2 regions of the Nocardioides jiangxiensis genome follow, and region 1 is predicted to be linked to the other one. Evidence: predicted binding sites of a transcription regulator. Region 1 holds the regulator's gene; the other holds the start of a gene.
What was found. The regulator HrcA, encoded in region 1, represses chaperone genes, less so after heat shock. The targets are predictions, from matches to a motif close to TTGGCACTCGNNNNNNNCGAGTGCCAA.
Positions count from the first base shown of each region.

Region 2: a site for HrcA is predicted at 13,561-13,587, ahead of groL (chaperonin GroEL). Genes of this name have one in related genera too.

Region 1 covers NZ_JAUQTA010000001.1:446,762-462,604, reverse strand. The annotation lists gene Q5722_RS02350 (hypothetical protein) at 1-141, shown strand, start outside; gene Q5722_RS02345 (SRPBCC family protein) at 143-631, opposite strand; gene Q5722_RS02340 (hypothetical protein) at 782-1,423, opposite strand; gene Q5722_RS02335 (hypothetical protein) at 1,755-2,156, opposite strand; gene Q5722_RS02330 (RNA polymerase sigma factor) at 2,174-3,436, opposite strand; gene Q5722_RS02325 (YciI family protein) at 3,447-3,812, opposite strand; gene Q5722_RS02320 (AIM24 family protein) at 3,913-4,782, opposite strand; gene Q5722_RS02315 (MOSC domain-containing protein) at 4,811-5,470, shown strand; gene Q5722_RS02310 (AMP-dependent synthetase/ligase) at 5,498-7,309, shown strand; gene Q5722_RS02305 (putative endonuclease domain-containing protein) at 7,360-8,205, opposite strand; gene hemW (radical SAM family heme chaperone HemW) at 8,334-9,554, shown strand; gene Q5722_RS02295 (hypothetical protein) at 9,582-9,962, shown strand; gene Q5722_RS02290 (hypothetical protein) at 9,949-10,449, shown strand; gene Q5722_RS02285 (DUF3097 domain-containing protein) at 10,456-11,304, opposite strand; gene hrcA (heat-inducible transcriptional repressor HrcA) at 11,456-12,478, shown strand; gene dnaJ (molecular chaperone DnaJ) at 12,501-13,664, shown strand; gene Q5722_RS02270 (16S rRNA (uracil(1498)-N(3))-methyltransferase) at 13,679-14,419, shown strand; gene Q5722_RS02265 (Gmad2 immunoglobulin-like domain-containing protein) at 14,426-15,520, opposite strand; gene Q5722_RS02260 (SigE family RNA polymerase sigma factor) at 15,517-15,843, opposite strand, start outside.
Region 2 covers NZ_JAUQTA010000001.1:1,038,688-1,054,530, reverse strand. The annotation lists gene Q5722_RS05225 (FMN-binding glutamate synthase family protein) at 1-1,270, shown strand, start outside; gene Q5722_RS05220 (alpha,alpha-trehalose-phosphate synthase (UDP-forming)) at 1,277-2,722, opposite strand; gene Q5722_RS05215 (adenylate/guanylate cyclase domain-containing protein) at 2,754-3,761, opposite strand; gene Q5722_RS05210 (Crp/Fnr family transcriptional regulator) at 3,765-4,169, opposite strand; gene Q5722_RS05205 (DUF3263 domain-containing protein) at 4,397-4,693, shown strand; gene Q5722_RS05200 (LytR C-terminal domain-containing protein) at 4,696-5,196, shown strand; gene otsB (trehalose-phosphatase) at 5,249-6,103, shown strand; SAM riboswitch class I at 6,147-6,277, shown strand; gene thrC (threonine synthase) at 6,289-7,554, shown strand; gene Q5722_RS05185 (MoaD/ThiS family protein) at 7,585-7,863, shown strand; gene Q5722_RS05180 (cytochrome ubiquinol oxidase subunit I) at 7,912-9,321, shown strand; gene Q5722_RS05175 (cytochrome d ubiquinol oxidase subunit II) at 9,321-10,322, shown strand; gene Q5722_RS05170 (SGNH/GDSL hydrolase family protein) at 10,399-11,229, shown strand; gene Q5722_RS05165 (calcium-binding protein) at 11,234-13,459, opposite strand; gene groL (chaperonin GroEL) at 13,752-15,377, shown strand; gene Q5722_RS05155 (alpha-ketoglutarate-dependent dioxygenase AlkB) at 15,560-15,843, opposite strand, start outside.

The sequences.
Region 1 (15,843 bases):
GGCGAGACCTTCCTCGTCTTCTGGAAGGGAGAGTTCGAGCAGTCGGTGCGCGAGGAGCTGCCGCCCGTGCGGGCGCGCCCCGAACGCTTCGTGTTCCCGGAAGGGGCTGGCGGCTGGTACGCCTACAGGCCACGCGACTGACTCAGGCCGTACGCCGGGCGACCTCGTCGAGGTTGGCCTCCATGCCCTCGCGCCATTGCTGGAGCCTTCCCTCGATGATCCGCGACTCCTTGTCGGGGTGCTGCGCGATGAAGATGCTCAGGCCCGACGGGTCCGGGCCCATCCGCCCCCACTGACGGACGATGCAGCCTCCGTCGCTGGTCGGGTCGACCTCGAAGCCCCACGTCGCCATGACACCGCCCCGGCCGCGGACCGCCCACGTCCAGCGGCGTCCCGGTTCGACCTCCGCTACGACGGAGTCGGTTCTCCAGCCGCCGAGGCCGCCGTTCTCGTTGTCGCCGCGGAAGACGTTGCCGACAGCGACCTCATCGCCCTCGATCCACCGCACCTTGCGCAGCTCGGGCGAGTGCGCGAGGGGGAGCTCGATGTCGGTGACCACCGCCCACGCGGCCTCGGGGGAGCAGGGGAGGCGGCGGGAGACCTCGGCGGAGGGCTGGTCGCGGTAGCGCATGGCCACACTGTGCCCGTGGAGCTCCGGCTCGTCCACCGACTCCGGCTCGATGCGGCGGGAGACACACGCGCAGCCGGCCATGAAGGCCGTCGGTGCTGATGCGGAGTGGTGGCGGGACCGCCGTCCTGGGAGTGGCCGTGGACCGGGTGGTCAGACTCCTGCCGCGGTGAGGGCTCGGGCCGTGTCGAGCAGGAGCTGGATCTGCTGGTCCTTGTCGACGGGAGGAGCGCCGCGCATGCGGCCGGTGCTGTCGGGTCGCATCGTCGTGATCGCGAGTGTCGCGTGCGGGCCCACCAGGTAGGTCTCCCGGATGTTGGAGTACTCCACCGTCAGGAGGTCAGTGCCACCCGGGAGGTCGGTCAGGTCACACGGTCGGCGTGAGAAGTCCGGGTCGATCCAGGGGGCCTGACAGAGGTCCGCGCCGGCTGGCACCTCGAGCTCCAGGAGCACAGCGAACAGCGCTCCGGTCGAGGACCCGGCGAGCTGGTAGCGGGTCAGGTACTGCTGTGCTGCCACGCCGGTGGACGGGAACCCGGCGGAGGTCCAGCCCGGGCCTGCGCCGGCCCGGATGCGCGTCTGGGTCGCCTGGACCGGAGTGCGGTCGGCCGTCAGCAGCTTCGCCGCGCCGAGAGCCGACTCGACCGCGCTCTCCAGTCTCTCTTCCAGGTGTGCCTGTGGTGTGGGCAGCACGACCGGAGCAGTCGGCAGTGCCGTGTGCGGATCCGGGGTCGGTCCTGTGCACGCACCGGTGGTTGCACATGCGAGGGCGATCGCTGCGACGTGTCGTTTCATGCTTCTCCTCCCGAGCCGCCGGCGTTGCCAGCGGCTCGCCTCCCGTGGTGGCGGACGTGCTGGCGTGCGCGCGGGGAGGGGTGGCGCACGCCAGCACTCTTCCCGCCCACACGGGCGTCTTGACGGCCGGACTGCGCGCGAGCGCGCCCTCCGACCCACCTCCTTGGAGTCGTCCCGACCCTCCCTTGGCCAGCGACGATCTCCACCTCGTGTGGATCATGCCATTCAATCTTCAACTATTCGGCGACACGGCGAACTTCCCGATGTTCGTCGTCACTGGTCCAGACCGAGCCACGAGCGGGGCCGGCTGGCACCGCGTCTTGCCGAGCCCTCAGTACCGACGGAGCAGATCTGCAGCGACCCCCGCGTCGTACCCGGCACAGAACGCCGGGTACCAGTCCGGGAGGCGGGACCCGTGACCCGGGTCGTGGACCGCATCGAAGCCGGCGTGGGCCAGCCATCCGGCCGCGGTCACGAGCTCGGGACGCGTGGTCCGCCGGGCTGCTGCGACGACGGCCGCCATCGCGAGCACGCCGCCCGCCTCGCGGACCACCGCTCCTCCCGAGCCCGTCGCCGAGCGGCGTGCGACGGGGTAGACCAGGGCGACGGGCACGAGTGCCAGCGTGAGCAGACGCGTCGACGAGCCGGGTGCGATCCGGCGTACCGCCACGGCGGAGGCCTTGCCCAGCGCGCCTCCGACCACGAGGCCGGTGACGTCACGTACGACAGACATGGGCGCAGCCTCGCAGGTCAGAGGTGGTCACGGCGACGGGCCAGCCAGGCGACCTCGGCCGGGTTGCCGGCGCACGCGATCGCACGGTCGTAGGCCTCGCGCGCCTCGTCGGCGCGGCCCAGCCGTTGCAGCAGGTCGGCGCGAGTGGCGTGGAAGGCGTGGTAGCCGTCGAGGACGTCGGCCAGCGGCGTGACCAGGTCGAGGCCCACGGATGCCCCTGCCAGCTCCGCCACCGCGACGGCGCGGTTGAGCTCGACCACGGGGGACGGCGCCACGAGCCGCAGCTGGTCGTAGAGCGCGACGACCTGCGACCAGTCCGTCATCGACACGTCGACCGCGTCGCAGTGCACGGCCTGGATGGCCGCCTGCAGCTGGTACGGGCCCGGACGCCCGATCGCGAGGCACCGACGTACCAGCGCATGCCCCTCGTCGATCAGCCGGGCGTCCCACAACGTCCGGTCCTGGGCGTCCAGCGTGACCAGCTCGCCGTCGACGACGCGTGCCGCCGCCCGCGCCTGCGTCAGCAGCATCAGCGCGAGGAGGCCGAGCGGCTCGGGGGAGTCCGGCAGCAGCCGGGTCACCAGCCGTGCCAGCCGGATCGCCTCGTCGCAGAGCTCCGACCGCACCGCCACCGGTGCAGGCGCCGAGGCTCCCGCCGTACGCGAGACCATGCCGGAGGAGAGGTAGCCCTCGTTGAAGACGAGGTAGAGCGCCGCCAGCACGCCGGACACCCGCGCCGGGAGGTCCGCTGCCCCCGGCACGCGGTAGGGGATGTGCGCCTGCCGGATCTTCGCCTTGGCGCGCGTGATCCGCTGCTCCATCGTGCGCTCGGGCACGAGGAAGGCGTGTGCGATCTCGGCGACCGTCAGCCCGCCGAGCATGCGCAGGGTGAGGGCGACCCGGTTCTCCGGAGCCAGCGCCGGGTGGCAGCAGGTGAAGAGCAGCCGCAGCCGGTCGTCCTCGATCGGACCCGCATCGGGTGCGGGGTCCGGGGTCAGCTGTGATGCCATGAGGGAGGCCTCCGCTTCCTTCGCGTCGCGCCTGCCCTCCCGCCGGATCCGGTCGAGCGCCTTGTTGCCCGCGACGGTGGTCAGCCACGCGCCCGGGTTGGGAGGTACGCCGTCGACCGGCCACCGCTCGACCGCCACCAGCAGCGCCTCGGCCGTCGCGTCCTCCGCGAGGTCGAGGTCGCCGAGGCGGCGGGCGAGCGTGGCGACGACGCGACCGTGCTCCTCCCGGAAGACGCCACGGAGTACGTCGCTCAGGTCGGCGGGGGACACGACGCGCCGGTCAGAGCGACTCGGTGTCGCCCTGGAACGGCCGGACCTCGACCTTGCCCTCGCAGGCGGCCGAGCCCTTCTGGGCCCAGGCGAGCGCCTCGTCGAGGTCGGCCGCCTTGATCACCCAGAAGCCGCCGAGGAACTCCTTCGACTCCGAGAAGGGGCCGTCGACCACCAGTGCCTGGCCCTTCGTGTTGTCGACCGTGGTCGCCGACTCGATCGGCTCGAGGCCGCCTGCGAAGACCCACGCACCCGACTCCTGCAGCTCGGAGTTGAACCGGTCGACCGCCTCGAACACGGGCTGCAGCTCCTCCATCGTCTTCGACTCGAAGTCGGCGGTCCCGTCGTGGTGCACGGAGAGCATGTAGAGCGTCATCGCAATCAGATCCTTGTCCTCGAGGGGCGGGTCCGTCCCGCCCGGTCATCCACTCCACGAGCGGCGTATGCCGGATCCGACAGGCCCGGCGAGAAATCTTTCAGCCGTGGCTGTGCGGCGGGACGGTCGGCCCCTCCGACGGCTGGACGATGACGAAGCCGCGCCCGCTGAACGCCACCTGGAACGCCTCGCCCGACCCCCGGCCGATGAGCGCGCCGGCGGTCGCCGTCGAGCGGAGCGCGGTCTGCAGGTCGATGGACCACGCGACCAGGGCGTTGGCGTCCGCGAAGGTCGGCGCCTCAGCGGCGTCGAGGACGACGGGGTCGCCATCGGTGGTGATCGCCACCCAGCCGGTGCCGCGCAGCGTGGTGTTGAAGAGACCGCCGGCGACCATGGAACCGCCCTTGACCCGCTCGACGTTCCACTGGAGCTGGGCGGAGAAGGCGAGCACGTTGTCGCCGTTGATGGAGATCCCGCTGTCGTCGAGCTGGAGGATGTGGATCTTCTTGGCCTCGTCGGCGAGGAAGACGTCGCCGTGGCCCTCGACGCGCATGAGCGAGAGGCCCTCGCCGGTCAGCGCCTTCTTCAGGAAGCGGGCGGCGCCACCGCCCTGGTAGGCGAAGGTCACCCCACCCTGGTAGGCGACCATCGAGCCCTGGCGGGCCATGAACGGCTCGGCGACCCGGACCCGGAGCAGCTTCGCGTTCTGCAGCGAGGGGCCGGGGGTGACGGACGACGTCTCGCTGAAGCGGCCGTCGACGAGGTCGCCGGTGATGCCGCCACGGCCGTGGCCGCCGCCCGTCGGGGCGTGCTCCTCGCGTGGCTCCGCGGGCGTCGGCATCTCGGCCGAGGGCAGCGGGTCCGTCGCCTGGACGCCGTCGTTGGCGACGTGCTCGGTCCAGGAGTGGCCGCTCCAGTAACGGAGCTCGTGCTTGCCGGTCGGGTCGGGGAGCCACTGCGCAGCGGTCATGTGGCAGTTCTACCGGCATGATCAACCTGTGACCATCCCCTTCCGACCCAGCGCCTCCGTCCTCTCGGTCAACGTCGGTCAGCCGCGCGCCACGAGCGGTACCCGCGAGGCCCGCACGGCGATCGGCAAGACGCCCGTCGCGGGCCCGACCCTGGCGACCAGGCTCGGCCTCGTCGGCGACGCCGTGGGCAGTCCCGACGTCCACGGCGGTGTGGACATGGCCGTCTACGCGTATGCACGCGAGGACCTCCACGCGTGGCAGCGCGAGCTCGGTCTCCAGCTGCCCGACGGCTGGTTCGGGGAGAACCTGACCACCCTCGGCATCGACGTCAACGCCGCACTGGTGGGGGAGCGGTGGCGCATCGGCGGCGCGCTCCTCGAGATCGCCAAGGTGCGCATCCCGTGCAACACCTTCCAGCTCCGGATCGCCGAGGCAGGCGGCCCCGACCGCGGCTGGGTGAAGCGGTTCACGCAGGCGGCGATCCCCGGGCCGTACCTCCGGGTGCTCGAGGAGGGGGAGATCGCCGCCGGTGACGCGATCGAGGTCGTGCACCGCCCGGACCACGGCATCACCGTCAGCCACATGTTCCGCGCGCTCACCACCGACCCCGCCCTGCTTCCCGACCTCGCCGTGATCGAGGGGTTGGCCACGTCGGTGCGGTCCAAGGTCGACGTCTACACGGCGTAGGCGGTTACCCGGGAGTACGCTGCGCGCATGCCGATCAACCGCGATGCGTCCTTCCTGGACACCATGCCGGCCAACGTGGCCATCCAGTTCCTCGACCGGGTGAAGCAGTCCGGTCCCCGCGAGGCGTTCCGCTTCCCTGCCGGCGACGGCTGGGAGTCGGTGACCTGGGCCGAGGCGGGTGACCGCGTGCGCAAGCTCGCCGCGGGCCTGATCTCCCTGGGCATCGAGCCCGAGCAGCGGGTCGGCATCCTGTCCGGCACCCGCTACGAGTGGATCCTCGCCGACCTGGCGATCATGTGCGCCGGTGCCGCGACCACCACCGTCTACCCGTCCACGGGCGGCGAGGACACGGCGTACATCCTCGCCGACTCCGGCAGCCGCCTCCTGTTCGCCGAGGACGAGGGACAGATCGCCAAGGTCAACGAGCACCGCGGGGACATGCCCGAGCTGGGCACCATCGTCACCCTGACCGGCACCGCGTCGGAGGGCGTCCTCACCCTCGCCGACCTGGAGCGTCTCGGTGAGGAGTACCTCGCCAAGCACCCGACCGTCATCGACGACCACGCGGCCGCCATCCCGGCCGACCAGCTCGCGACCCTCATCTACACCTCGGGCACCACCGGCAAGCCGAAGGGCGTCCGCCTGCGCCACAAGTCGTGGGTCTTCGAGGGCGAGGCGATCAAGTCGCAGGGCATCCTCGGCGAGGACGACCTCCAGTTCCTCTGGCTGCCGATGGCCCACTCGTTCGGCAAGGTGCTTCTCTCGACGCAGCTCGCCTGTGGCTTCGCCACCGCCATCGACGGTCGCGTCGACAAGATCGTCGACAACCTCGCCGTCATCCAGCCGACCTTCATGGGCGCCGCGCCGCGCATCTTCGAGAAGGCCTACGGCCGGATCATCACGATGGTCGAGTCCGAGGGCAAGAAGGGCATCTTCGACAAGGCCTTCGCCACTGGCCTCGAGGTCAAGAAGCTCCAGGCCGCAGGCAAGCCGATCCCGCTGCCGCTCAAGCTCAAGTTCGCGCTCTTCGACAAGCTGGTCTTCAGCAAGGTCCGCGCGCGCTTCGGCGGCCGGATCAAGTTCTTCATCTCCGGCTCGGCTGCTCTCAACCGCGAGATCGCCGAGTGGTTCAACGCCGCGGGCCTGGTGATCCTCGAGGGCTACGGCCTGACCGAGACCTCGGCCGGTGCCTTCGTCAACCACCCCGAGCAGAACAAGATCGGCACCGTCGGCATCCCGTTCCCGGGCTCCGAGGTCCGCATCGCGGCTGACGGCGAGGTCCTGATCAAGGGCCCCAACGTCATGGAGGGCTACCACAACCTCCCCGACGCGACCGCCGAGACGCTGGTCGACGGCTGGCTGCACACCGGTGACATCGGCGAGCTCGACGCCGACGGCCACCTGCGGATCACCGACCGCAAGAAGGACCTGTTCAAGACCTCCGGCGGCAAGTACGTCGCCCCGTCGTCGATCGAGTCCCAGTTCAAGGCGATCTGCCCGTTCGTCGCGAACATGCTGGTCCACGGCAACGAGCGCAACTTCGTCTCGGCGCTGATCACGCTCGACCCCGACCTGATCGCCGACTGGGCCAAGGAGCACGGCCTGGCCGGCAAGTCCTACGCCGAGATCGTCACCTCCGACGCCTGCCAGAAGATGGTCCAGGGCTACGTCGACGAGCTCAACGGCCGCCTGAACCGCTGGGAGACGATCAAGAAGTTCGTCATCCTCGACCGGGACTTCTCGATCGAGGGCGGCGAGCTGACCCCGTCGCTCAAGGTCAAGCGCAAGGTCGTCGAGACCAACAACAAGGAGCTCATCGACTCCCTCTACCAGGGCTGATCCTGCGGCCCGCCTGGGTCGTCCGTGTGAGCCCTAGCAATGGCTAGGGCTCACACGGACAACCTGTCAACTCCGAGGCGTCGGAGGTCCTGTACCAGGATCTCCGGCGCCTCGCGCAGTTCCAAGGTGGTGCAACGGAGCTGGATGACACCCGGGCGGGCGAGGGCCCGAGAGCGCTCCATGTCGTCCTGCCAGTGCTCGATGTCCATGTGAAAGCCGCCGTCGATCTCGAGCATCACGATCGTGCCGTCGGGCAGATGCCACTCTGCGTCGATGTAGCGCCAGTGCCCGGACGCGTCGCGGCGCTTGGTCTGCCGGTCGGGCGGTGGCAGGTGGAAGCATCGGCAGATGCGCAGGAAGTCGCGCTCGGCGAGCGACTGGCTGCCGCCCTCGAAGTCGTCCAGCGCGCGCCGGAACTGGTGCGTCCGCCGCAGCGGCTGCATCAGGTCGATCCACTCGCGCAACGACGCGGGTGTGGCGAGCCAGGGCGCGTGGGCGCCGCTGAAGTCGCGTCGGGTCTCGACGTACTTCACACCGTCGAGCGGCTCGACGGTCTTCGACTTTGGAATGACCACCGTGATCTCGGGCCGGCTCCAGCTCTTGATGCCGTGAACCTCCAGTGCCGTGATGCCGCCCAGCACGGCGTGTGGCCCGCCATGAAGCACGCCTGCCCACATCAGCTGTTGACGGGACACGACGCCCGTGAAGGTTGCGACGACGATCGGCGTGATCAGTTGCCAGCGCTCGCTGCGCAACCGGTGACGGACATGTCGTTCGTCGTATCCGAGCCTGCTCAACTGTGATCGCGTCAGCAGTCCGTCTTGCGACGCCGCCGCAGCACGCCACTCTCCGGGCTGCGTTTCCCGGTCCGGCCGCGGCCTCCTGACAGAACTCATGGTGTGAGGGTCTGACGTGAGGACCCGGGGTCGCATTCAGCCCTCCACAGGCTGCGGTCGTCCGGGTGAGCCCTAGCAATGGACAGGGCTCGCGCGGACGACCCGCCGGGGGCTGGGAGGATGGAGCCGTGAGTCCCTCGACCCTGCCTGACGGCGAGCCTGCGCCCGCTGACGGCGCCCTCCCGCCGACGGCGCTCGCCGGCCAGGAGCAGAGGCCCTTCGCCTTCTACGTCCACGTGCCGTTCTGCCGGGTGCGGTGCGGCTACTGCGACTTCAACACCTACACGGCTCAGGAGCTGGGCGGTGGCGCCTCACAGTCGTCGTACGCCGACACGGCGGTGCGGGAGGTCGCCCTGGCGCGCCGCGTGCTCGGTGATGTCGACCGACGGGTCGAGACCGTCTTCCTCGGCGGAGGTACGCCGACGCTGCTGCCGGCGCGGGACCTGGGCCGGATGCTCCGGGCGATCGGCGACGAGTTCGGCCTCGCGGCCGACGTCGAGGTGACGACCGAGGCCAACCCCGACAGCGTCGACCTCGCCTACTTGACCGAGCTGCGTGAGGCGGGCTACACGCGGCTCAGCTTCGGCATGCAGTCCGCCGTGCCGTCGGTGCTCCAGGTGCTGGACCGGACCCACGACCCGGAGCGGGTGCCACGGGCGGTGGAGTGGGCTCGGGAGGCTGGCTTCGACCAGGTCAGCCTCGACCTGATCTACGGCACGCCGGGGGAGTCGGTCGCCGACTGGGAGACCTCCGTGCGCGCGGCGCTCTCCTGCGGTCCCGACCACGTGAGTGCCTACGCCCTGATCGTCGAGGACGGCACTGCGCTCGCGCGCCAGGTGCGCCGCGGTGAGCTGCCGATGCCGGACGACGACGACCTCGCCGACAAGTACCTGCTGGCCGACGGGCTGCTCGCCGGTGACGGCCTCGACTGGTACGAGGTCTCCAACTGGGCTCGCCAGGGTTCGGCGTGCCGGCACAACCTCCTCTACTGGAAGGGCGCCGACTGGTGGGGTGTCGGCCCCGGCGCCCACAGCCACGTCGGCGGCGTCCGCTGGTGGAACGTCAAGCACCCGAGCGCCTACGCGCAGCGGCTCGGCGCGGGGGAGAGCCCGGCGCACGGGCGTGAGGTGCTCGCGCCGGAGGACCAGCGGGTCGAGCGGGTCCTGCTCGAGCTGCGCCTCGCCGAGGGCCTCCCGCGCGACGTGCTGGACGCCGAGGGCGCAGCGGCGGTGCCGGCCCTCGTGGCGGACGGACTGCTCGAGGAGGCCTCGCTCGACGGCACGCACCTGGTGCTGACGACACGCGGTCGCCTGCTCGCCGACGCCGTCGTGCGCGACCTCCTGCCCTGAGCGCCGTCGGCGGCCTACGCTTCCCCCATGACTGCTGTCCTCGCCGTGCTCGCGCTCGTGGTGGCCCTCCTGCTGGCCGGCGCCTGCGCGCTGCTGCTGTGGCAGCTCAACGGCCTCAAGGCACGGGCCGAGGCGCTCACCGACCAGGTCGAGGCGCTCGAGCCCGCGCCGCCGCTCCCGGCTGATCTCGAGGCCGCCCTCGGCGCCGGCACCCGGCGGCTCCTCGTCGTGGAGATCCTCAACCCTCTCGACGTGGCGCTCTCGCGCAACAAGGTCGCCGGCGTCGTCGCCGCGATGGCGCCCGAGCGGTTGCGCAGGATCGTCCTCGAGCAGGCGGCACGCGAGCTGGTGACCGAGATGGCGGCCGAGGGCCTCGAGGCCGAGGTGCGTGTCCATGCTGCTCGCTAGCGCGGTCGTGCTGGTCGTCGTCTGCGGCGCGCTGGTGACCCTCGCCTGCTTCTGGTTCCGCGACGCCGACCGCGCCCTGCTCGGCGGCGAGCGCGCCGTACGCCGTCAGCGCGCCTGGGCGGTCGAGCGGGCGACCTTCCTCGCCTCCCGTGAGCGGATCGCCGACGGCGTCCAGGTGGGCGCCGAGACCGTGGTCTTCGGCAGCGCCCTGACCCGTGCCGGCCACCGCGCGCTCGCATCGATCCCGTTCGCGCTCCTCAAGGCGATCCCGGCCACCCGCGAGCGCGGGATGCGCGCCCAGATGGTCCACGACGAGTCCGCAGAGCGTCTCTACCGCGGCATCGAGTCCGTCTCGTCGCGGATCGCCGAGGGGGTGCGCCAGCGCCTCACCGGCGAGGTCGCACCGCCACGGGAGCTGCCGGGGCCGGAGGAGACCCAGGTGCTGCAGGTCGAGTTCGAGGTGCACGACGAGGTCGACCCCGACTGAGTCCGGTCAGGGCTGGGTGACGAAGTCGATCAGCTCCTCGACCCGGCCCAGCAGGGCGGGGTCGAGGTCCTGGAAGCCGCGGACGCCGCCCAGGATGTGCTTCCAGGCGCGGGCGATGTCGGCCTGGTCGCGATGCGGCCAGCCCCAGGCCTGGCACACGCCCTTCTTCCACTCGAGGTGGCGCGGGACCTCCGGCCAGGCCTTCTTGCCCAGCCGTTCCGGCTTCACCGCGGCCCAGATGTCGATGAACGGGTGGCCGACGATCAGCACGTCGCGGCCGTGCGGCCCCTTCATGACCGCCTGGGCGATGCGGCTCTCCTTGGAGCCGGGCACGAGGTGGTCGACCAGGACGCCGACCCGGCGGTTGGGGCCGGGCTGGAAGTCGCGGAGGTGGTCGGAGAGGTCGTCGATGCCGTCGAGGTACTCCACGACGACGCCCTCGATCCGCAGGTCGTCGCCCCAGACCTTCTCGACGAGCTCGGCGTCGTGGCGGCCCTCGACGAAGATCCGGCTGGCCCGCGCCACGCGCGCCTTGGTGCCGTGCACGGCGATGGAGCCGGACGCCGTACGCGTGGGGAGCTCGGGGCCCTTCTGCGTGATCGGCGGAGCGAGGATGACCGGGCGGCCCTCGAGCAGGAAGCCCGGCCCCAGCGGGAAGGTACGCCGCTTGTTGCGGCGGTCCTCCAGCGTCACGGTCCGCAGGTCGCGGTCGACGGCGACGATCTCGCCGCACCAGTCCGTCATGACCTCCTCGATGACCAGCCCGAGGTCGGCCGAGATCTCGACGGCACGACCGTTCTTCGGCTTGCGCCAGTCGTCGTTGAGGACATCCGTGCCGTATCGATCGAAGCTCACCGCACAAGTCTGCCGAGCGCCGGCGCCTGGCGCGGGCACCGACACACGGGGTGTCGCGCTCGTCACCGGCGAACTCTGGTGCGTCCCGGGTAGTCTTGGCACTCAACCGTTCGGAGTGCCAGATCCGGTCAGACGTCGGCGAGGAGGACGCATGCTCGAGGAGCGCAGGCTCGCAGTGCTGCGTGCCATCGTCGAGGACTACGTCGCGACCGAGGAGCCGGTCGGCTCGAAGGCGCTCGTCGAGCGGCACTCGCTGGGTGTCTCGCCGGCAACGGTCCGCAACGACATGGCTGCGCTGGAGGAGGAGGGGTACATCACCCAGCCGCACACCAGCGCCGGTCGGGTGCCGACGGATGCCGGCTACCGGCTCTTCGTCGACCGGCTCTCCACCGTCAAGCCGATGAGCGTCGCGGAGAAGCGGGCGATCTCGACCTTCCTCGACGGAGCCGTCGACCTCGACGACATGGTGCAGCGCTCGGTGCGCCTGCTCGCGCAGCTGACCCGCCAGGTCGCCGTCGTGCAGTACCCGACGCTCAGCTCGAGCACGGTCCGGCACGTCGAGGTCGTGGCCCTCGCGCCGACCCGCCTGCTCCTGGTCCTCATCCTCTCCACCGGCCGGGTGGAGCAGCGCCTGGTCGAGCTCCCCGGCGAGCTCGCCGAGCAGGACCTCGCCGACCTGCGCAGCCGGCTCCTCCACGCCACCGTCGGCGAGCGCATAGCCGACGCGGTCGCCGGCCTCTCCGGCGTACCCGACGTGGTCGCGCCGGAGGTGCGGTCCTCGGTCGAGACGGTGGTCCAGGTGCTCGCCGAGGCGATGTCCGACCACCGCTCCGACGAGCGCGTCGCCGTCGGCGGCACCGCCAACCTGGCCCGTTTCGGCGCGTCCTTCGACACCGCCGTCCGGCCGATGCTCGAGGCGCTCGAGGAGCACGTCGTGCTGCTCAAGCTGCTCGGCGAGGCCTCCTCCGACCTGGTCACCGTCCGCATCGGCCACGAGGGTCCGGTGCAGGAGCTCTCCGGCACCAGCGTCGTCGCGGCGGGCTACGGCCCGCAGGACCAGGCGATCGCCAGCCTCGGCATCGTCGGTCCGACCCGCATGGACTACCCCGGCACGATGGCCTCGGTCCGTGCCGTCGCCCGCTACATCTCCCGCCTGCTCGACGAGCAGCCCTGACCCGACACTGAAGGAACATCACGTGAGCCAGGACTTCTACGAGCTCCTCGGCGTCTCCCGCGACGCGGATGCGGACGCCATCAAGAAGGCCTACCGCCGTCTTGCCCGGCAGTACCACCCCGACGTCAACCCCGACCCCGACGCGCAGGAGACCTTCAAGACGGTCTCCCACGCCTACGAGGTGCTGAGCGACCCGCAGAAGCGCGCGGCGTACGACCGTGGTGGCGACCCGTTCGGTGGCGGCTTCGGCGGCGCGGGCCAGGGCTTCTCGTTCACCGACATCATGGACGCCTTCTTCGGTGGCGGCGCGGGCCAGCAGGGCTCGACCGGCGGCCGCGGTCCCCGACCGCGCGTACGCCGGGGCCAGGACGCGCTGATCCGGCTCGAGGTGCAGCTCGCCGAGGCGGCGTTCGGCGTGACCCGCGAGCTCAAGGTCGACACCGCGGTCCGCTGCACGGCGTGCAACGGCGACGGCGCCGCGCCCGGCTCGAAGCCGGTCACCTGCGAGACCTGCCACGGCGGCGGCGAGGTGGCCCACGTCCAGCGCTCGTTCCTCGGTGAGATCCGCACCCTGCGTCCCTGTGCGGCCTGCAAGGGATTCGGCACGATCATCCCCGACCCGTGCCGCGAGTGTGCCGGCGACGGACGCGTCCGGGCCCGGCGCTCGCTGACCGTGAAGATCCCGGCCGGTGTCGACAACGGCACCCGCGTCCAGCTCTCCGAGCAGGGCGAGGTCGGCCCGGGCGGCGGCCCCGCCGGCGACCTGTACGTCGAGATCCACGTCGCGCCGCACGCCGTCTTCCGTCGCAACGGCACCGACCTGCACGCGACGGTCTCCGTGCCGATGACCGCCGCAGCGCTCGGCACCGTGCTCACGCTGCCGACGCTGGAGTCCGATCTCGGCACCGAGGGCGACCAGTCCTTCGACCTCGACATCGCGGCCGGCACGCAGTCCGGCAGCACGACCACGCTGCGCGGTCTGGGCGTGCCCGGCCTGCGCACGCAGACGCGCGGCGACCTGGTCGTGACCGTCGTCGTCGAGACCCCGACGAAGCTCGACGCCCGGCAGGAGGAGCTCCTGAAGGAGCTGGCCAAGCTCCGTGGCGAGGAGGCGGTCGAGGGCTCGCTGCGGCCGGCGCACAAGTCCGTCTTCAACCGCCTGCGCGACGCGTTCTCGCAGCACTGACCGGGGCCCCAGAGATGTCGCTGCCGGTCCACCTCGTCCCCACGCTCACGGGCGTCGTCGAGGGCTCGCTCGTCGAGGTCACCGGCGACGAGGCGCATCACGCGGTCGCCGTACGCCGGCTGGCCGTCGGGGAGCAGGTCGTCCTCACGGACGGCTCGGGCGTCTCCGTGACCGGCGCCGTCGAGTCGACCGGCAAGCGCGTCTTCGTCGTGGCGGTCGACTCGGTTGCCCGTGAGGAGCCCGCCTCGCCACGCTTCACGGTCGTGCAGGCGATCCCGAAGGGCGACCGCGGCGAGCTCGCCGTCGAGGTGCTGACCGAGATCGGCGCCGCCGAGATCGTGCCGTGGGCGGCCTCGCGCTCCGTCGCCGTGTGGCGAGGCGAGCGCGCCGTGAAGTCGCACGGCAAGTGGGTCTCGACGGCGCGGGAGGCAGCCAAGCAGGCGCGTCGCTCGTGGTTTCCCCTCGTGCCGCCGATGGCGACGACGGCCCAGGTCGTCGGCCTGATCCGCGAGGCGGACCTGGCCGTGGTGCTCCACGAGGAGGGCCCGGAGTCGTTCTCCTCGCTCGACGTGCCGGCCAGCGGCTCCATCGTGGTCGTGGTCGGCCCCGAGGGCGGGATCAGCCCCGAGGAGCTCGCGGCGTTCGCGGACGCGGGCGTGCAGGGGGTCAAGCTCGGCGACGAGGTGCTCCGCACGTCGACCGCGGGTGTCGCTGCCGTCGCCGCGCTCCTGTCGCGGACACCTCGCTGGGCCTGAGCCCGATCACCGCACCGTGATGACCTTCGAGTCGGTGTAGGCGCCCGGACCCTCGGCGCCGCCCGACGGGTCGTCGGTCGTGGCGGTCAGGACGTACTTCCCGGGCTCGAGCTTCGAGATGTCGAACGACCCGGAGAACGGGAAGAGCTTCTCGCCCATCCAGCCCTCGGCCGTGACCGGCTCCTGGAAGGCGACGTACGTGCCCTCGTAGCGCTGCAGCTTCACCACGACGTTGGCCTCGAAGGAGTTCGCGACCCCGGTGACCCGGAGCGTGTCGCCGGTGACCTCGTCACCCTCGGCCGGGCTGGAGATGTTGACGTGCGACAGCGTGTCGAGGACAGGACCGTTGCTCAGCGGCTCCGCGGTGGGTACACCGAGGATGGTGTCGGTGTGCTTCTCGTCGAGCAGCAGCTGGACCGGGAGCCGGCCCTGCCCCGCGGCGGCCTGAGCGGTGTAGATCAGCTGCTCCACCGCGAGCGAGGCCTCCTGCGCCGACATGCCAGCGGGCCGGTCGTGGAGGGTGCTGGCTCCGGCGAGGCTGATCGAGATCCCGTCGTTCCGGACCGCGACGACCGTCACCGGCTCGGTGCCCTCGGGCCACAGCGTGCGGTGGTCGCGGTCGAGGGCGTGGCCCGCGATCGCAGCCGTCAGTGCGGCGCCGACCTTCTCGTTCAGGTCGCCGCCCTCCGGGATGGTCGTGCGCTGGAACTCGCGGTAGAGGCGCACCCCGGCAGGTGTGTCGCCGGCGAGGTAGACCGGGACCGTCACGGTCTCGCCGGCGCCGGCCGGCGGGGTCGACGAAGCGGACTCCGACGGTGTCGGCTCGACCGACTGCGTCGGGCTGGCGGCCGGGCCGGGCGTGACGTGGTCGTCGCCGCCGTTGCTGGAGGCGAGGTAGACGCCGCCGATCACGGCTGCGGTGGCGACGGCGCCACCGAGTCCTCCGAGGACCCAGGTGCGGGCGATGGACATGGCGCTCTCCTTCGGGGCGGTGACGGTCCGGGCGCGGATCGCGTCGAGGGCGGGGCGGGGCTGGACCTGGTCGGCAGCCTCCCGGACGAGCCGGGCGAGGTCGTCGCCAGCATCACGTCGGTCAGTCATCGGAGGTCCTCCAGGTGGGGAGCGAGGTGGGTGCGGAGCGTGGCGGAGCCGCGTGAGGCGTGGCTCTTCACCGCGCCCTGGCTGATGCCGAGCGTCGCAGCGATGTCGGCCTCGGAGAGGTCGAGGTAGTAGCGCAGGGCGAGGACCTCGCGCTGGCGCCGCGGGAGGGTGTGGAGCGCGGCGAGCACCTCCGCGCGGCGTACGTCGGCGGTGACCCCGGCATCCGCGGACGGCGCGGGCTCGGGGAGCCGCTCCCGGGCGGCGTGCCGGTCGACGACCTTGCGGTGCCGCAGGGCGGAGCGGGAGCGGTTGACCACGGACTG
Region 2 (15,843 bases), 590 kb from region 1:
CGGCTACCCGATCATCAAGCACCGCACCTTCTCCCACGTCGCGCCGAGCACGGCGATCCACGCGGGCGAGGAGGTCGCGATCCCGTCGGCGAAGGTGCTCGGCGGCCCCCGCGGCCGCAGGCACGCCTTCCGTCCCAACTCGGTCGTCAACATCTCCGCGATGAGCTTCGGGTCGCTCTCCGGGGCGGCCATCGAGGCCCTCAACAAGGGCGCGGCGCTCGCCGGCGTCCTCCACAACACCGGCGAGGGGGCGCTCTCCGACCACCACCGCCAGGGTGGTGACATCACCTTCCAGATCGGTACGTCGTACTTCGGCTGCCGTGACGAACGAGGTCGCTTCGACATCGAGCGGCTCAAGGAGGTCGTCCAGACCGCGCCGGTGAAGGCGATCGAGATCAAGCTCAGCCAAGGCGCGAAGCCCGGGCTGGGCGGCATGCTGCCGGCCGCCAAGATCAGCGAGGAGATCTCCCAGATCCGCGGTATCCCGATGGGCAAGGACTGCTCGAGCCCGTCGCGCCACACGGCGTTCACCGATGTCGACTCGATGCTCGACTTCGTCGAGATGGTCGCCTCGGAGACCGGGCTGCCGGTGGGCATCAAGTCGGCCGTGGGGCACATGGACTTCTGGCACCACCTGCTCGACAAGTCGGGCCCGGACCGCAACGTCGACTTCATCACGATCGACGGCGGCGAGGGCGGCACCGGCGCCGCGCCGCTGGTCTTCACGGACTCGGTGTCCCTGCCGTACCGGCTCGGGTTCACCAACGTCTACAAGCTGTACGCCGAGGCCGGCCGTACCGACGAGGTGACCTTCATCGGCTCGGCCAAGCTGGGCATCCCGGAGAACGCGATCGTCGCCTTCGCGCTGGGTGCCGACATGGTCAACACCGCACGTGGAGCGATGCTCGCCCTGGGCTGCATCCAGGCGCAGAAGTGCCACACGGACCACTGCCCGACGGGTGTCGCCACGCAGAACAAGTGGCTGGCCCACGGCCTCGACCCGGCGCTGAAGTCCGTCCGGGTCGCCAACTACCTCAAGACGATGCGCCGCGACCTGCTCAAGGTCGCCGAGGCCTGCGGGGTCGCCCACCCCGGTCTGCTCAGCGTGCACGACATCGACCTGGTGGACGGCCTGCACACGAAGCGTCCTCTCGACGACGTGTACGGCTACCAGCCGGGCTGGGGCGTCCCGTCGCAGATGATCCGCGAGGAGATCACCGAGATCATGAAGCCGCGACTGCCCGAGGACGTCGCCGTGCCGGGCAGGTGATCCGGGTCAGCCCGCCGTACGGCGCGGGCGCCGACGGATCGGCGGCTTCATCGGCTTCACCGCGTCGAGCTCGTCGAGGAAGCCGGTCGCCCAGCGGTCGACGTCGTGCTCGCTGACGGTCTTCCGCATCGCCTTCATCCGGCGGGTGATCTCCTTGGGGTCCGCGGTCGCCGCCTCGACGATCGCGGCCTTCATGCCGTTGATGTCGTAGGGGTTGACCAGCCACGCCTGGCTGAGCTCGTGCGCCGCGCCGGCGAACTCCGACAGCACCAGGGCGCCGTCGTTGTCGTAGCGGCAGGCGACGTACTCCTTGCAGACGAGGTTCATGCCGTCGCGGTAGGGAGTGACGACCATGATGTCGGCGGCGCGGTAGAGCGCAGCCATCTCCTCGCGCGGGTACGAGGAGTGCAGGTAGGAGATCGCGGGACGGCCGATGCGGCCGAGGTCTCCGTTGACGCGTCCCACGAGCATGTCGATCTCGTCGCGCATCCGTCGGTACTCGTCGACCCGTTCGCGTGACGGCGTGGCGACCTGCACGAAGACCGTGGCCTCGACGTCGAACGTGCCGTCGGCGACGAGCTCGGCGTACGCGCGGAGGCGGGGGTAGATCCCCTTGGTGTAGTCGAGCCGGTCGACACCCAGCAGTACGCGCTTGGGGTTGCCGAGGGCCTTGCGGATCGCCTCTGCCCGGCGCGTCACCTCGGGGGAGCGGGCCAGGTCCTCGAAGTCGGAGGCATCGATGGAGATCGGGTAGGCGCCCGCACGCACCGGACGGCCGTCGGGCAGCGTGATCAGGTCGCGGTGCGTCTTGTGCCCGACCCGGGTCCGGACCAGGCGGACGAAGTTCTGCGCGCCGCCGGGGAGGTGGAAGCCGACGATGTCGGCGCCGAGCAGTCCCTCGAGGACCTGGCGCCGCCACGGCAGCTGGTTGAAGAGCTCCGCGGGCGGGAACGGGATGTGGAGGAAGAAGCCGATCTTCAGGTCCGGCCGGAGGTCGCGCAGCATCTGCGGCACGAGCTGCATCTGGTAGTCGTGCACCCACACCATCGCGCCCGGCGCTGCCACCTCGGCCGCCCGCTCGGCGAAGCGCTGGTTGACGCGCTTGTAGGCCTCCCACCACTCACGCTTGAACAGCGGCTTGGCGACCACGTCGTGGTACAGCGGCCACAGCGTGGCGTTGGAGAAGCCCTCGTAGAACTCCTCGACCTCACGAGCACTGAGGGTGACCGGCACGAGCTGCAGGCCGTCCTCCACGAACGGCTCGAGCTCCTCGTCGGTGCCACCGGGCCAGCCGATCCAGGCGCCCTGGTGGACGCGCATGACCGGTTCGAGCGCGGAGACGAGGCCGCCCGGCGAACGCCGCCACCGCAGCGTGCCGTCGGTGTCGACGACGCGGTCGACCGGGAGTCGGTTGGCGACGATGACCAGGTCGGCGGATCCGGAGGCGGTCATGCCTCGACCCTAGGGCATGCCCGTACGCCGCTCAGTCGGCGGCGTGCCGTGCCGCCGGGGGCCGGACGACCCACGCCTCGAGGCGGCTGTAGCCCCGCACCGCCTCGGGCGGGATGCGGCGGACCGTCCAGCGGTCGCCCACGAGCTCGGCCAGTGCGGGGTTGGCCAGCACCGTGCCCGGCCGCGCGAGCGAGGTGAGGCGTGAGGCGATGTTGACCGTCTCGCCGAAGACGTCGCCGAGGCGGTGCAGCACGGGGCCCCACGTGACGCCCGCCCGGACCTGGGGGAAGCTCGGGTCCGCCTCGTGGAGCAGGGCGAGGGTGCTGGCGATCTCGGCGGTCGCGTGGGGGTCGTCGACGACGAAGAGGATCTCGTCACCGATGGTCTTGACCACCCGGCCGCCGTGGGAGGCGACGAGGGCGCTGGCCGTGCTGTCGAAGCGCTCCAGGAGCGCGGCGAGCTCGCCCATCGAGAGCTCGCGGCTGGTGCGGGTGAAGGCGACCATGTCGACGAAGCCGACGCCGCTCTCGACGGCGCCCGACTCGGCGGCGAGGAGGGCGCGGCCCGCCGCGCGGGCGAGGTGGCGGCGCCAGACGTAGTCCTGCAGCTGCTGGAGCACGGGCAGGATCTCGCCGACGGCGTCACCGAGCTGGTCGGGGGGCACGTCGGCGAGTGCCCGTGCCATGAGCCGGACCTCCCAGTCCGCCAGGCGGCTGAACGACCGGCCCATGCTGCGGGCCGAGGTGAGCTCGTCGCCCTCCTCCATGCCGAGCGGCTCGAGGAACCGGGGGAGGAGCTCGAGCACGGCGATGTCGGCGTCGGTGAACAGGACGGCGTCGTCATCGGTGGAGGGGAAGCCCAGCGCTCGCCAGAGCGCGGTGAGGCGCTCCATGGCGATGCCCGTGGCCGCGGAGACCTGGGTGCGCGTGTAGAGAGCGTCCTCACCGAGGATCGCCCGGGTGACGTCGTCGTAGATCGTCCGCGACATGCCGGAGGCCGGGGACCCGTGGTCCCCGGCCTCCGCGTGGTCTTCGTCCAAGGCTCAGCTGTCTCCGAGGCGCTCGGCGGTCGTGGTCTCGAGGGCGTTCTTGAAGGTCGCCGACTTCGCCATGAGCTCGGCGACGGCCTCGTTGGTGAAGTGCAGGACCTCGAGGTCGGTGACCGATACGACGGACGCCGTGCGCAGGCGGTGGCCGACGATGGCGGACTCGCCGACGGTGTCGCCCGGGCCGAGGCGGGCGATCTCCTCGCGGCCCTTCCGGACCGAGACCTCGCCCGACAGGATGATGTACGCCTTGTCCGCCGGGGTCTTCTCCCAGATCAGGCCCCAGTGGGCGGGGATGTGGACGGCCGTGCCGTGGTCGGCGATCAGCTTGAGCTCGGCGTCGGTCAGGCCGGAGAAACGGTCGAGTGCGCGCAGTGCGGCAACCGTGTTCGTGTCGGTCACGGGCAGGGTCCTCTCAGGAATGTGACGTACCTCCCAGCAGGATCTTCGCGTGGTTGACCGGTCCTGTCCAGCGATCGCGCCCCATTCGTCACAACTGTTCACAGGCGTTTCCGGGCGTCTCCAGGCACGCCGCCGGAGCGAATGACATGCCTGTGATTACGTGTCAGGATGGGTGCGTCCGGTCAGTCGGACGCAGTTCTGGGTTCAGCGCGAAGGGGTCGAAACGCATGGACGCCGCCGAGACGGTCAACCAGGGCGAGGGTGCCGAGGGCGCCTCGCTCACGGAGCGCGATCGCGCCATCCTCGAGTTCGAGCGCCAGTGGTGGAAGTTCGCCGGCGCCAAGGAGCAGGCGGTCCGCGAGAAGTTCGACATGTCCTCGACGCGCTACTACCAGGTGCTCAACGCCCTGATCGACAAGCCCGAGGCGCTCGAGGCCGACCCGCTGCTGGTCCGTCGCCTCCGCCGACTGCGCGCCGCGCGTCAGCGCCAGCGGTCCGCCCGTCGACTCGGATTCGAGCTCTGAGCGTGGCCCGTCGCACCCGTGACGAGCAGGGCGCAGCCGCCCCGTCGTTCGTCGTCGTCCTGAGCGTCGTCGCCGTGGCCATGGCCGGCATCGCCCTCATCGCCAAGCACGACTCCGGCGACGACCTCGAGCCGGTGGCCAGGCCGACCACCTCCACGACCGTGGTGGAGTCCGGCAGCCCCAGCGTGGCCCCCACTGCCTCGGTGGCGCCGAAGCCGGTCAAGCGCAACGAGGTCAACGTCGAGGTCTACAACACCTCGAGCATCAAGAAGCTGGCCGCGCGCACCGCGGAGAAGGCGTCGACCCTCGGCTGGCAGGTGCTCGGCACCGACAACTGGCCCGGCAGCGTCCCCGCGCCGACGGTCTACTACGGACCCCGCCTCGAGGCAGCCGCGAAGCTCCTCGGCCAGGACCTCGGCATCCGCCGGATCCGGCCCGCCGTCGACCCGATGAAGCCCGACCGCATCACCGTCATCCTCGACCGGACCTACGTCGAGGGCTGACGAGCGCGGCCCGACCGGGGGTGCGTGACGCGTCCCGTGGTTGAGTAGGGGCATGCGGTTCACCTCGCCCGACGCCATGCAGCGGTACGCCGCGCTGGCGCGGGTGGCTGCGGGCACCGTGGTCGGTCTCGACTTCGACGGAACGCTCGCGCCGATCGTCGAGGACCCGGAGAAGGCCCGGATCCACCCGCGTGGTCCGGGCATCCTGCTCGACCTGGCGGCGCAGGTGCGGGGGATCGCCATCGTCACCGGGCGTCCCGCGCGTCAGGTCGTCGCGCTCGGGGCACTCGACGACCTCGGCACCGCCTTCTCGGACCAGGGACGCGAGCTGCAGGTCTTCGGGCAGTACGGCAACGAGCGCTGGAGCTCGCGTGACCGCCGGGTGCTCGGGCCCCGCCCACCGCACGGCCTGGCGTCGTTCCTCGGTGAGCTGCCGCGGATCCTGCGGCGGTGCGATGCCGCCGACGCCTATGTCGAGGACAAGGGGCTGGCGGTCGCCGTCCACACGCGGCGGCTCGAGGCGCCCGAGGCGGCGTTCCAGCGCCTGCTGCCGGAGCTCGCCATCGCGGCCGAGCGCCACGGCATGAAGGTCGAGCCCGGGCGGCAGGTCATCGAGATCCGCGCTCCCGGCGCCGACAAGGGTGACGTCGTCCAGAAGCTGGCGCACGACCTCGGCGCCCTCGGCGTCTGCTTCGTCGGCGACGACCTCGGCGACCTCGACGCGTTCCACGCCGTCCAGGCGCTGCGCGAAGACGGGATGACCACGCTGCTGGTCTGCTCGGCCTCCGACGAGGAGAGTGCGCTGGTGCCGCTGAGCGACGTCGTCGTCGCCGGTCCCGACGGGGTGCTGCAGTTCCTGGCGACGCTCGCCCGCGACGCCGCTGCCAGTGCCCGATCCGAGGAGTGAAACGGATTCGCGCGACGCTTCGCCCTGCCCGTACTCTTGAGCCTGCTCATCGAGAGGGACTGAGGGAACGGCCCGACGAAGTCCCGGCAACCGCCACGAACCTCCTGCTTCGGCAGTCGTGGAAAAGGTGCTAATTCCGGCCCGCGGCGAAAGACGGCGTGGGGAAGATGAGAGGGAGGTTCCTCATGAGCGTTGTAGAGACTGCCGGTCAGGTCCTGCGCGAGGGCGCGTTCGGCCACGCCACCGCACTGTCGTGCCGCGAGTGCGGCCACCAGGTCGCCCTCGGTCCGTTCTACGCCTGTCCGGAGTGCTTCGGTCCCCTGGAGATCTCCTACGACTTCCCGGCCGTGACCCGCGAGGAGATCGAGGCCGGCCCCGCCAACATCTGGCGCTACAAGGCGCTCCTGCCCGTGCCGTCGGACATCGAGCAGAGCCCCAACATGGAGCCCGGCTTCACCCGTCTGCTGAAGGCGCACAACCTCGGTCGTGAGCTCGGCATCGACAACCTGTGGGTGAAGGACGACTCGACCAACCCCACCAACTCCTTCAAGGACCGTGTCGTCGCCTGCGCCCTGTCGGCCGCGACCGAGCTCCACGCGAAGGTCTTCGCCTGTCCGTCGACCGGCAACCTGGCCAACGCCGTCGCCGCCGCCGGTGCCCGCTCGGGCATCAAGACCGTCGTCTTCATCCCGGCCAACCTCGAGAAGCCGAAGCAGATCAACTCGGCCATCTACACCGACTCGCTGGTCGCCGTGAACGGCAACTACGACGACGTCAACAAGCTGGCGTCGGAGATCGCCGGCGAGGAGGACGGCTGGGCGTTCGTCAACGTCAACGTCCGGCCGTACTACGCCGAGGGCTCCAAGACGCTCGGCTACGAGATCGCCGAGCAGCTCGGCTGGCGCCTGCCCGACCAGGTCGTCATCCCCGTCGCCTCGGGTTCGCAGCTGACCAAGGTCCACAAGGCCTTCCAGGAGCTGATCAAGCTCGGTCTGGTGGAGGAGAAGCCCTACAAGATCTACGGCGCCCAGGCCACGGGCTGTGGCCCGGTCGCCACGGCGTTCAAGGCCGGCGTCGACGCGATCCGGCCGGTGAAGCCGGACACGATCGCCAAGTCGCTCGCGATCGGCAACCCGGCCGACGGCATCTACGTCCTCGACATCTGCCGCGAGACCGGCGGTGCGGTCGAGGAGGTCACCGACGACGAGATTCGCGACGGCATCGTCCTGCTCGCGCGCACCGAGGGCATCTTCACCGAGACCGCCGGTGGCACGACCACGGCCGTGCTCAAGAAGCTCGTCGAGACCGGCCAGCTCGACACCTCGCTCGAGACCGTCTTCATCAACACCGGCCACGGCCTGAAGACCCTCGACGCCATCGCGGACAAGGTGGGCGCCGCGGCGACCATCGATCCGTCCTACGATGCCTTCAAGGCCGCCGGCCTCGTCTGACCGGCCTCATCTGATCAGGAGCAGCAGCACATGAGCATTTCCGTCCGCATCCCCACCATCCTGCGCACCTACACCGGTGGCGCGTCCGAGGTGACCGCCGAGGGTGCGACCCTCGCGGAGGTGCTCGACTACCTCGAGGCCAACCACGCCGGCATCAAGGACCGCATCCTCGACAGCAACGGCGAGCTGCGCCGCTTCGTCAACGTCTACGTGGGCAACGAGGACGTCCGGTTCCTCGAGAACCTGGCGACGGCCACCCCGGCCGGCACCCAGATCTCGGTGATCCCGGCGGTCGCGGGCGGCTGCTGAGGCGATCGTCACAGTGTCTTGAGAGGCCACGCTGCGTAGATTCGCAGCGTGGCCTCTGTCGTACTCCAGCTCGCCGCCGACGCGCCTTCCGGGCTGCTGCCGGCCCGCGACCAGATGGCGCTGTCGCTCGGCTGGCACATCGTGCTCGCCTGCTTCGGTGTCGCGTTCCCGTCGATGATCTTCGTGATGCACTGGCTGGGGCTCCGCGGCAACGCGACGGCCCTCGAGCTGGCCAAGCGGTGGTCGAAGGTCTCGGCGGTCCTCTTCGCGATCGGTGCCGTCTCCGGCACGGTGCTCTCCTTCGAGATGGGCCTGCTCTGGCCCAGGCTGATGGGCCGGTTCGGCGACGTCCTCGGCCTGCCCTTCGCCTTCGAAGGCCTCGCCTTCTTCATCGAGGCGATCTTCATGGGCATCTACCTCTACGGGTGGGGGCGCCTTCCCGCGCGCGTGCACCTCCTGACGTTGGTGCCGATGGCGGTGGCTGGCGTGGTCGGCACCTTCTGCGTGCTGGCGGTCAACGCCTGGATGAACAACCCGGCCGGGTTCCGCATCAACGCCGCGGGAGACGTCGTCGACGTACGACCGTGGGCGGCGATGTTCAACGACGGCGTGTACCTGATGTTCGCCCACATGTGGGTGGCGGCGTTCGTGGTCGTCGGCTTCACGGTCGCGGGTGTCTACGCCGTCGGGATGCTGCGTGGCCGGCGCGACGCGCACCACCGCCTCGGGTTCATGGTGCCGTTCGTCTTCGCGACGGTCTTCGCGCTGGCGCAGCCGCTGGTCGGGCACGTCCTCGGCCTCCGCCTGGCGGAGGCCCAGCCGGCCAAGCTGGCTGCGTTCGAGCTCGCGACCACGACCGAGGAGGCGCCTGCGCCGCTCCGGATCGGTGGCTGGCTCGGGTCCGACGGCGAGGTGCACGGCGACCTCGAGATCCCTGCGATCGGCTCGCTGATCGCCCGCAACTCCTTCGACAAGCCGGTGCCCGGCCTCGACACGGTGCCCGAAGCGGACCGTCCGCCGGTGAACATGACGCGCTGGTCCTTCCAGCTCATGGTCGCGTTCGGCTCGCTGCTGGCGGCCAGCGTCGCCGGCTACTGGCTGCTCCGCTGGCGGCGTCTCCCGGTGCTCGGTGGGCGCGACCTCCTCGAGAAGCGCTGGTTCCTCCGGTTCATGGCCCTCTCCGGCCCGCTCGCGATCCTCACGATGGAGCTCGGCTGGATAGCGACCGAGGTCGGCCGTCAGCCCTGGATCGTCTACGGCGTGATGCGGACCTCCGAGGCGGCGACGGACAACCCGTGGCTGTGGTTCTCGCTCGCCGGGGTGGCGACCCTCTACGCCGGCCTGACGGCTGCGGCGTACGTCGTCCTGCGGGGCATGGCGCGACGCTGGCGGGAGGGCGAGACGGACCTGCCCTCGCCGTACGGTCCGGCCCATCTCGACGAGGTGGAGGCGCACTGATGGGCATCGAGACCGTCGTCGCCGCGGCCCTCTTCACCGGAGTCCTCGCGTACGCCGTGTTCGGCGGCGCCGACTTCGGTTCGGGCTTCTTCGACCTCACCGCCGGTGGAGCGCGTCGCGGAGCGCGGCTGCGCACCCTGGTCGACCACAGCATCGGTCCGGTCTGGGAGGCCAACCACGTCTGGCTGATCTTCGTGCTGGTGACCTGGTGGACGGCGTTCCCGTCGGCCTTCGCTGCTGCGATGACGACGCTGTGGCTGCCCCTGATGCTCGGCCTGCTGGGCATCGTGCTCCGCGGCGCGAGCTTCGCCTTCCGCAAGTACGCCAGCACCCTGGGCCAGGCGCGCGTGTTCGGCATCGTGTTCGCCCTGTCCTCGCTGGTGACGCCGTTCTTCCTCGGGGCCGCGGCAGGCGCGATCGCGTCCGGGCGCGTGCCCGCGGAGGGCCACGGCGACCTCCTCACGAGCTGGCTGAACCCGACGGGGGTCGTGGGCGGTCTCGTCGCCGGCGGGACCTGCGCGTTCCTCGCCGGGTCCTTCCTGGTCGCCGACGCGGCGCGGGCGGAGCAGGCCGACCTGGCCGAGGTGCTCCGGATCCGCACGCTCGGCGTCGGCATGGTGACCGGTCTGGTCGTCTTCGCCGGCCTGGTCCCCCTCATGCACGACGCCCCCACGCTCTACGACGGTCTCTCGGGCCGTGCCCTCCCGCTGGTGCTGCTCTCGGCGGTGACCGGCGTCGCGACCCTCGTCCTGATCGCCCGCCGCCGCTACGCGCTGGCCCGCTTCACCGCGGTCGCGGCGGTCGCGACCGTCGTGCTCGGCTGGGGCGTGGCGCAGTACCCCTGGATGCTGGTCGACCAGGTGACCTTCGCCGACGCGGCGGGTGCACCGGCGACACTGACCGCGCTGACCGTGGCGGTGGCGCTCGCTGCCGTGATCGTGCTCCCGGCCCTCGGTTACCTGCTCTACCTGACCCAGACGGAGCGCTGGACCAAGCACTGAGGTCGCGCAGGACCCTTCCGTTCGCGTCCATGGCGGGTTGGGCTCCGGTTCACGCGCCTGTGGCACAACTGGCCGCATGAGGCGCGAGGGCTGGATCGGGGCAGGCGTGGTCATCGGAGCGGTGGGTGCCGCCGTCGGGGGCCTGACCTACGGCGGGCGGGAGCTGCTCCACCGGCAGGCGGACATCGCCCGCGGTGTCATCGGCAAGCCCCTGGGTGAGAAGGCGCCGAAGGCCGACAAGGTCTACCGCAAGCGCTTCGGGGACGCTGTCGACCTGGTGATGCTCGGCGACTCGCTGGCCGCCGGCCTCGGGGCCGACCTTCCCTCCGAGACCCTCGGCGCGCGCCTGGCCAAGGGCGCCGCCAAGCGGATCAAGCGGTCGGTCCGACTGACCACCGTGGCGCGCGTCGGCAACCACAGCAGCGAGCTCATGGAGCAGATCGGCCGGCTCCCAGAGGGATGCCGGCCGGACGTCGCGGTGATCGTCGTCGGCGGCAACGACATCACGCACCGCCACGCCACCGCCGCGAGCGTCGCCCACCTGGAGGACGCGATCCGCACGCTCCAGGGACTCGGGGCCGAGGTGGTCGTCGGCACGTGCCCCGACCTCGGCATGCTGCGCGCCGTGCCCCAGCCGCTGCGCACGCTGGGGTCGATCGCGTCGCGCCAGCTGGCGTCGGCACAGCGCGAGGCGGCGCTGGCACTGGGCGCGCGGGTCGTCGACCTCGCCCAGGTGGCCGGCCCCTTCTTCGTCACCAACCCCGACGAGATGTTCAGCGTCGACCGCTTCCATCCCTCCTCGCTGGGCTATCGGCGTACGGCGAAGGCGATGCTGCCGAGCGTCGTGGCTGCCTTCGGGGGAGAGGTGGAGGTGCCGTTCGGGCACCACGTGCCGCTGGTGCGCTGATGGTCTAGAAGCGCTGCTCCACCGAGGTCGTCGTGTCGATCGAGTCGCGGTGGGCACGGTCGGTGCCGGTCCCGCCGTCGAGCGTGTCGGCGGTGCTGTCGACCGTCTGGAAGGTGTCGTTGCCGCCCTTGCCGTAGAGCTTGTCCTTGCCGGCGCCGCCGGTCAGCGTGTTCACGGCATCGTTGCCGGTGAGGGTGTCGCCTCCCTTGCCTCCGGTGAGGTTCTCCACGTCGGTGCCGATCCGGTCTCCCTCGCCCGCGGCGCCGTCGTCGTACACGCCGTTGAGCGACAGCGTCACGGTGGCGGTCCGCGCGGCGTACGACGCCGTGTCGACGCCGGCGCCGCCCGCGATGAGGTCGGACCCGTTGGCTGCCGCCCCCTCGGTGAAGGTGTCGTTGCCGCCGTAGCCGAACAGGTCGTCGTCGCCGGCCCCGCCGTCGAGGGTGTCATTGCCTGCAGTGCCGTACTTGTCATCGCCGCGCAGCACGTCGTCGCCGTCGCGGCCGTACAGCTTGTCGGCACCGTCCTGGCCCAGGAGGACGTCGTTGCCCGAGCCACCGTCGAGGGTGTCGATGCCGACGTCGCCGATCAGCCGGTCGTTGCCACCTCGGCCGAGCAGGCGGTCGTCGCCGGCGAAGCCGTCGAGGGTGTCGGCGGACGTCGAGCCGGCGAGCGTGTCGTTGCCGGTGCCGCCGACCAGCGCGGTGATGCCGAAGTCGAGGTCGTCGCCCTCGCCGGTCGCACCGTCGTTGGCCTCACCGTCGATGGTGAGGGAGACGGCTGCGGACCGGATCGAGTAGTCGGCCTTCACACCCGAGATGCCGTCGTCGACGGTCACCGTGTCCGCGCCGTCCCCGGCCGGGCCGGCGACGTACGTGCCGCCGCTGATGCTGCCGCTGAAGCGGATCGTGTCGTTGCCCTGCCCGGGGATCATCGTGCAGGCGCATCCGACGGTGAGGTCGTCACCGAGGAGGCCGCCCTTGACGGTCTCCCAGCCACCGCCGTCGATGTTGCCGGGCGCTGCGCCCTCGGTCATGAGCATCGAGCCGCCGGGGTAGAACGCGCCGTGGAGGGAGCCGTTGAACGCCGAGGCGTCGAGGGTGTCCGTGCCGTCGCCGGCCTGCCAGTCGAGCATGCCGTGGAAGGCCGGGCCCAGGGTCAGGGTGTCGTTGCCGGCTCCGGTGTCGATCGCGTGGAAGTCGTCGCCGCCGATCACGTCGTCCCCGGCGAAGGTCTGGATCGAGTCGGCTCCCAGGAGGTTGTCCTCGCCGAAAGCGCCGTCGTTCTGGACGCCGTCGAGGGTGGCGGTGACCGGCGCCCCCTCCGTGTAGAAGACCACCTCGTCGTAGCTGGCCGTCGCATCGCCGATCTGGTCGGGGTAGCCGAAGTCCCAGACGGCGTCGATCTGGTCGCCGTAACCGTCCTCGCCGTCGGCCCAGTCGCCGTCGAGGACGTCGGAGCCGTCACCGTCGTGGATCACGTCCCAGCCGCCTCCGCCGTAGAGCTGGTCATCGCCGTCGTTGCCATCCACGGTGTCGGAGCCGGGTCCGCCGCTGAGCTGGTCGCTCCCGGCTCCGCCGCTGATGGTGTCGGAGCCGTCGGAGCCGGTGATCACGTCGCTGCCGTCGTTGCCGAGGACGCTGATGGTGGCGGTCTGGAACGGCAGGCCGGACAGGTCGATCGTGTCGGTGCTGCTGCCTCCCTTGACCGCGCGGAGTGCGCCCCACTGGTTGTCGAACTGGATGTCCGGCGTCTGGTCGTTGTCCGTCGTGAACTGCAGGGGGGTGCCGGTGCCGACGAAGTCGACCTTCACCGGGCTGCCGGCCGAGGTGCCGTCGAGCTTCACCGTGTCGTACTGGCTCACGGGCAGCTTGAGCAGGGCGTCCGTCCCGTCGAGGCCGGTCCAGTCGGAGCCGAGGTCGACGACCCAGTCGTCCGCGTAGGCGTCCGACTGCACGTCGATGGTGTTGACCGTCCGCACGTCGACGGAGCACTCGTCGCCGTTGACCGCCCCCGAGCCGTCGTGGATCCACAGGTGGTGCGAGGGGCCCTCGACGGAGAACCGCTGGTCGTAGGCGTAGTTCGCCGCGTTGACGGTCAGCGTGCCGGAGCTGGCGCTGCACGACAGGGTGGCGGCGTGGGCCGGGCTGGTGAGCGCCAGCGGCAGGAAGCCGAGGGCGCCGGAAGCGGTGGCGACGAGGACGCGGAACGGCGTACGGCGGGCGGTCATGGCGGGCTCCAGGGCTGCGGGACGGTGTCGTGAGGCAGCCGCCGAGCCGACCAGGAGCAGCCTAAGCCGCGGCTGACGGCCTGTCAGCAGCGTCCAGGGGCTTTGCACTCGCTTGGGTCGAGTGCTAGACATGACGCTGGCACTCTCCTCAGGAGAGTGACAACGCAGACCGGGCGCCAGCTGAGGTCAGCGAGTCCGTCGGGAAGGGTCCGGCGGGTCTCGAGGATCGTCCGTCGCGGGCAGCCCGCCCAGGTCCCCACACACCAACTCATGGCGAAGGAATCGCAGAGTCATGGCGAAGCTGATTGCTTTCAACGAGGAGGCCCGCCGCGGCCTCGAGCGGGGTATGAACACCCTCGCCGACGCGGTCAAGGTCACCCTCGGTCCCAAGGGCCGCAACGTCGTCCTGGAGAAGAAGTGGGGCGCCCCCACGATCACCAACGACGGTGTCTCGATCGCCAAGGAGATCGAGCTCGAGGACCCGTACGAGAAGATCGGTGCCGAGCTCGTCAAGGAGGTCGCGAAGAAGACCGACGACGTCGCCGGTGACGGCACGACGACGGCCACCGTCCTCGCCCAGGCGCTGGTCCGCGAGGGCCTCCGCAACGTTGCTGCCGGTGCGAACCCGATGGGTCTCAAGCGCGGCATCGAGGCGGCCGTCGCCGCCATCTCCGAGCAGCTGCTCGCGCAGGCCAAGGAGGTCGAGTCGCGCGAGGAGATCGCCGCGACCGCGACCATCTCCGCCGGTGGCGACGCCACCGTCGGTGACGCCATCGCCGAGGCGATGGACAAGGTCGGCAAGGAGGGCGTCATCACGGTCGAGGAGTCGAACACGTTCGGCATCGACCTGGAGCTCACCGAGGGCATGCGCTTCGACAAGGGCTACATCTCGGCGTACTTCGTGACCGACCCGGAGCGCATGGAGACGGTCCTCGAGGACCCGTACGTCCTCATCGCCAACCAGAAGATCTCCAACGTCAAGGACCTGCTGCCGATCCTCGAGAAGGTCATGCAGTCGGGCAAGCCGCTCCTCATCCTCGCCGAGGACGTGGACGGCGAGGCGCTGTCGACCCTGGTCGTCAACAAGATCCGCGGCACCTTCAAGTCCGTCGCCGTCAAGGCTCCGGGCTTCGGTGACCGCCGCAAGGCCATGCTCCAGGACATCGCGATCCTGACCGGCGGCCAGGTCATCTCCGAGGAGGTCGGCCTCAAGCTCGAGTCGACCGGTCTCGAGCTGCTCGGCCAGGCCCGCAAGGTCGTCATCACCAAGGACGAGACCACCATCGTCGAGGGTGCCGGCGACGCTGCGCAGATCGAGGGTCGGGTCAACCAGATCCGCGCCGAGATCGAGAAGTCGGACTCCGACTACGACCGCGAGAAGCTCCAGGAGCGCCTCGCCAAGCTGGCCGGCGGCGTGGCCGTCATCAAGGTCGGCGCGGCCACGGAGGTCGAGCTCAAGGAGCGCAAGCACCGCATCGAGGACGCCGTCCGCAACGCCAAGGCTGCTGTCGAGGAGGGCATCCTCCCCGGCGGTGGTGTCGCGCTCGTCCAGGCTGGCGCGACCGCGTTCGAGAAGCTGGAGCTCGAGGGCGACGAGGCCACCGGTGCCAACATCGTCAAGGTCGGCATCTCGGCCCCGCTCAAGCAGATCGCGATCAACGCCGGCCTCGAGGGTGGCGTCGTGGCGGAGAAGGTCGCGAACCTTCCCGCCGGCCAGGGCCTCAACGCCGCCACGGGCGAGTACGTCGACCTGCTGGCCGCCGGCATCATCGACCCGGCCAAGGTCACCCGCTCGGCCCTGCAGAACGCCGCCTCCATCGCGGCGCTCTTCCTCACCACCGAGGCTGTCGTCGCCGACAAGCCGGAGAAGGCTGGCGCCGCGCCGGCTGGTGGCGACATGGGCGGCATGGACTTCTGACCATCGCCTCACTGAGCGACCGAAGGGTCCCGGCTCCGGCCGGGGCCCTTCGTGCATTTCGGTTCCGGCGCGGGGCGTGGGAGGATCGTCGTATTCCGCTGAACGGGGCTTCCACCCTGAAAGCGGGAAGAAGGGCCCGGGTGTCTTCCCGGGCCCTTCGCCTTTCGGTGCCGTTGTCCGCCTCAGCTGACGCCGGACGGGCGGAACTGCACCGAGATGCGCGGGCCTGCGGCCGCCACCTTGGGCACGGCGTGCTGCCACGTGCGCTGGCACGAGCCGCCCATGACGAGGAGGTCGCCGTGTCCCATGGTGAAGGCGATCGACGCCCCGCCGGACTCCGGGCGGAGCAGCAGTCGGCGCGGATCCCCGAACGACAGGATCGCCACCATGGTGTCCTCGCTGGCGCCGCGGCCGATGCGGTCGCCGTGCCAGGCCACCGAGTCGCGGCCGTCACGGTAGTAGCAGC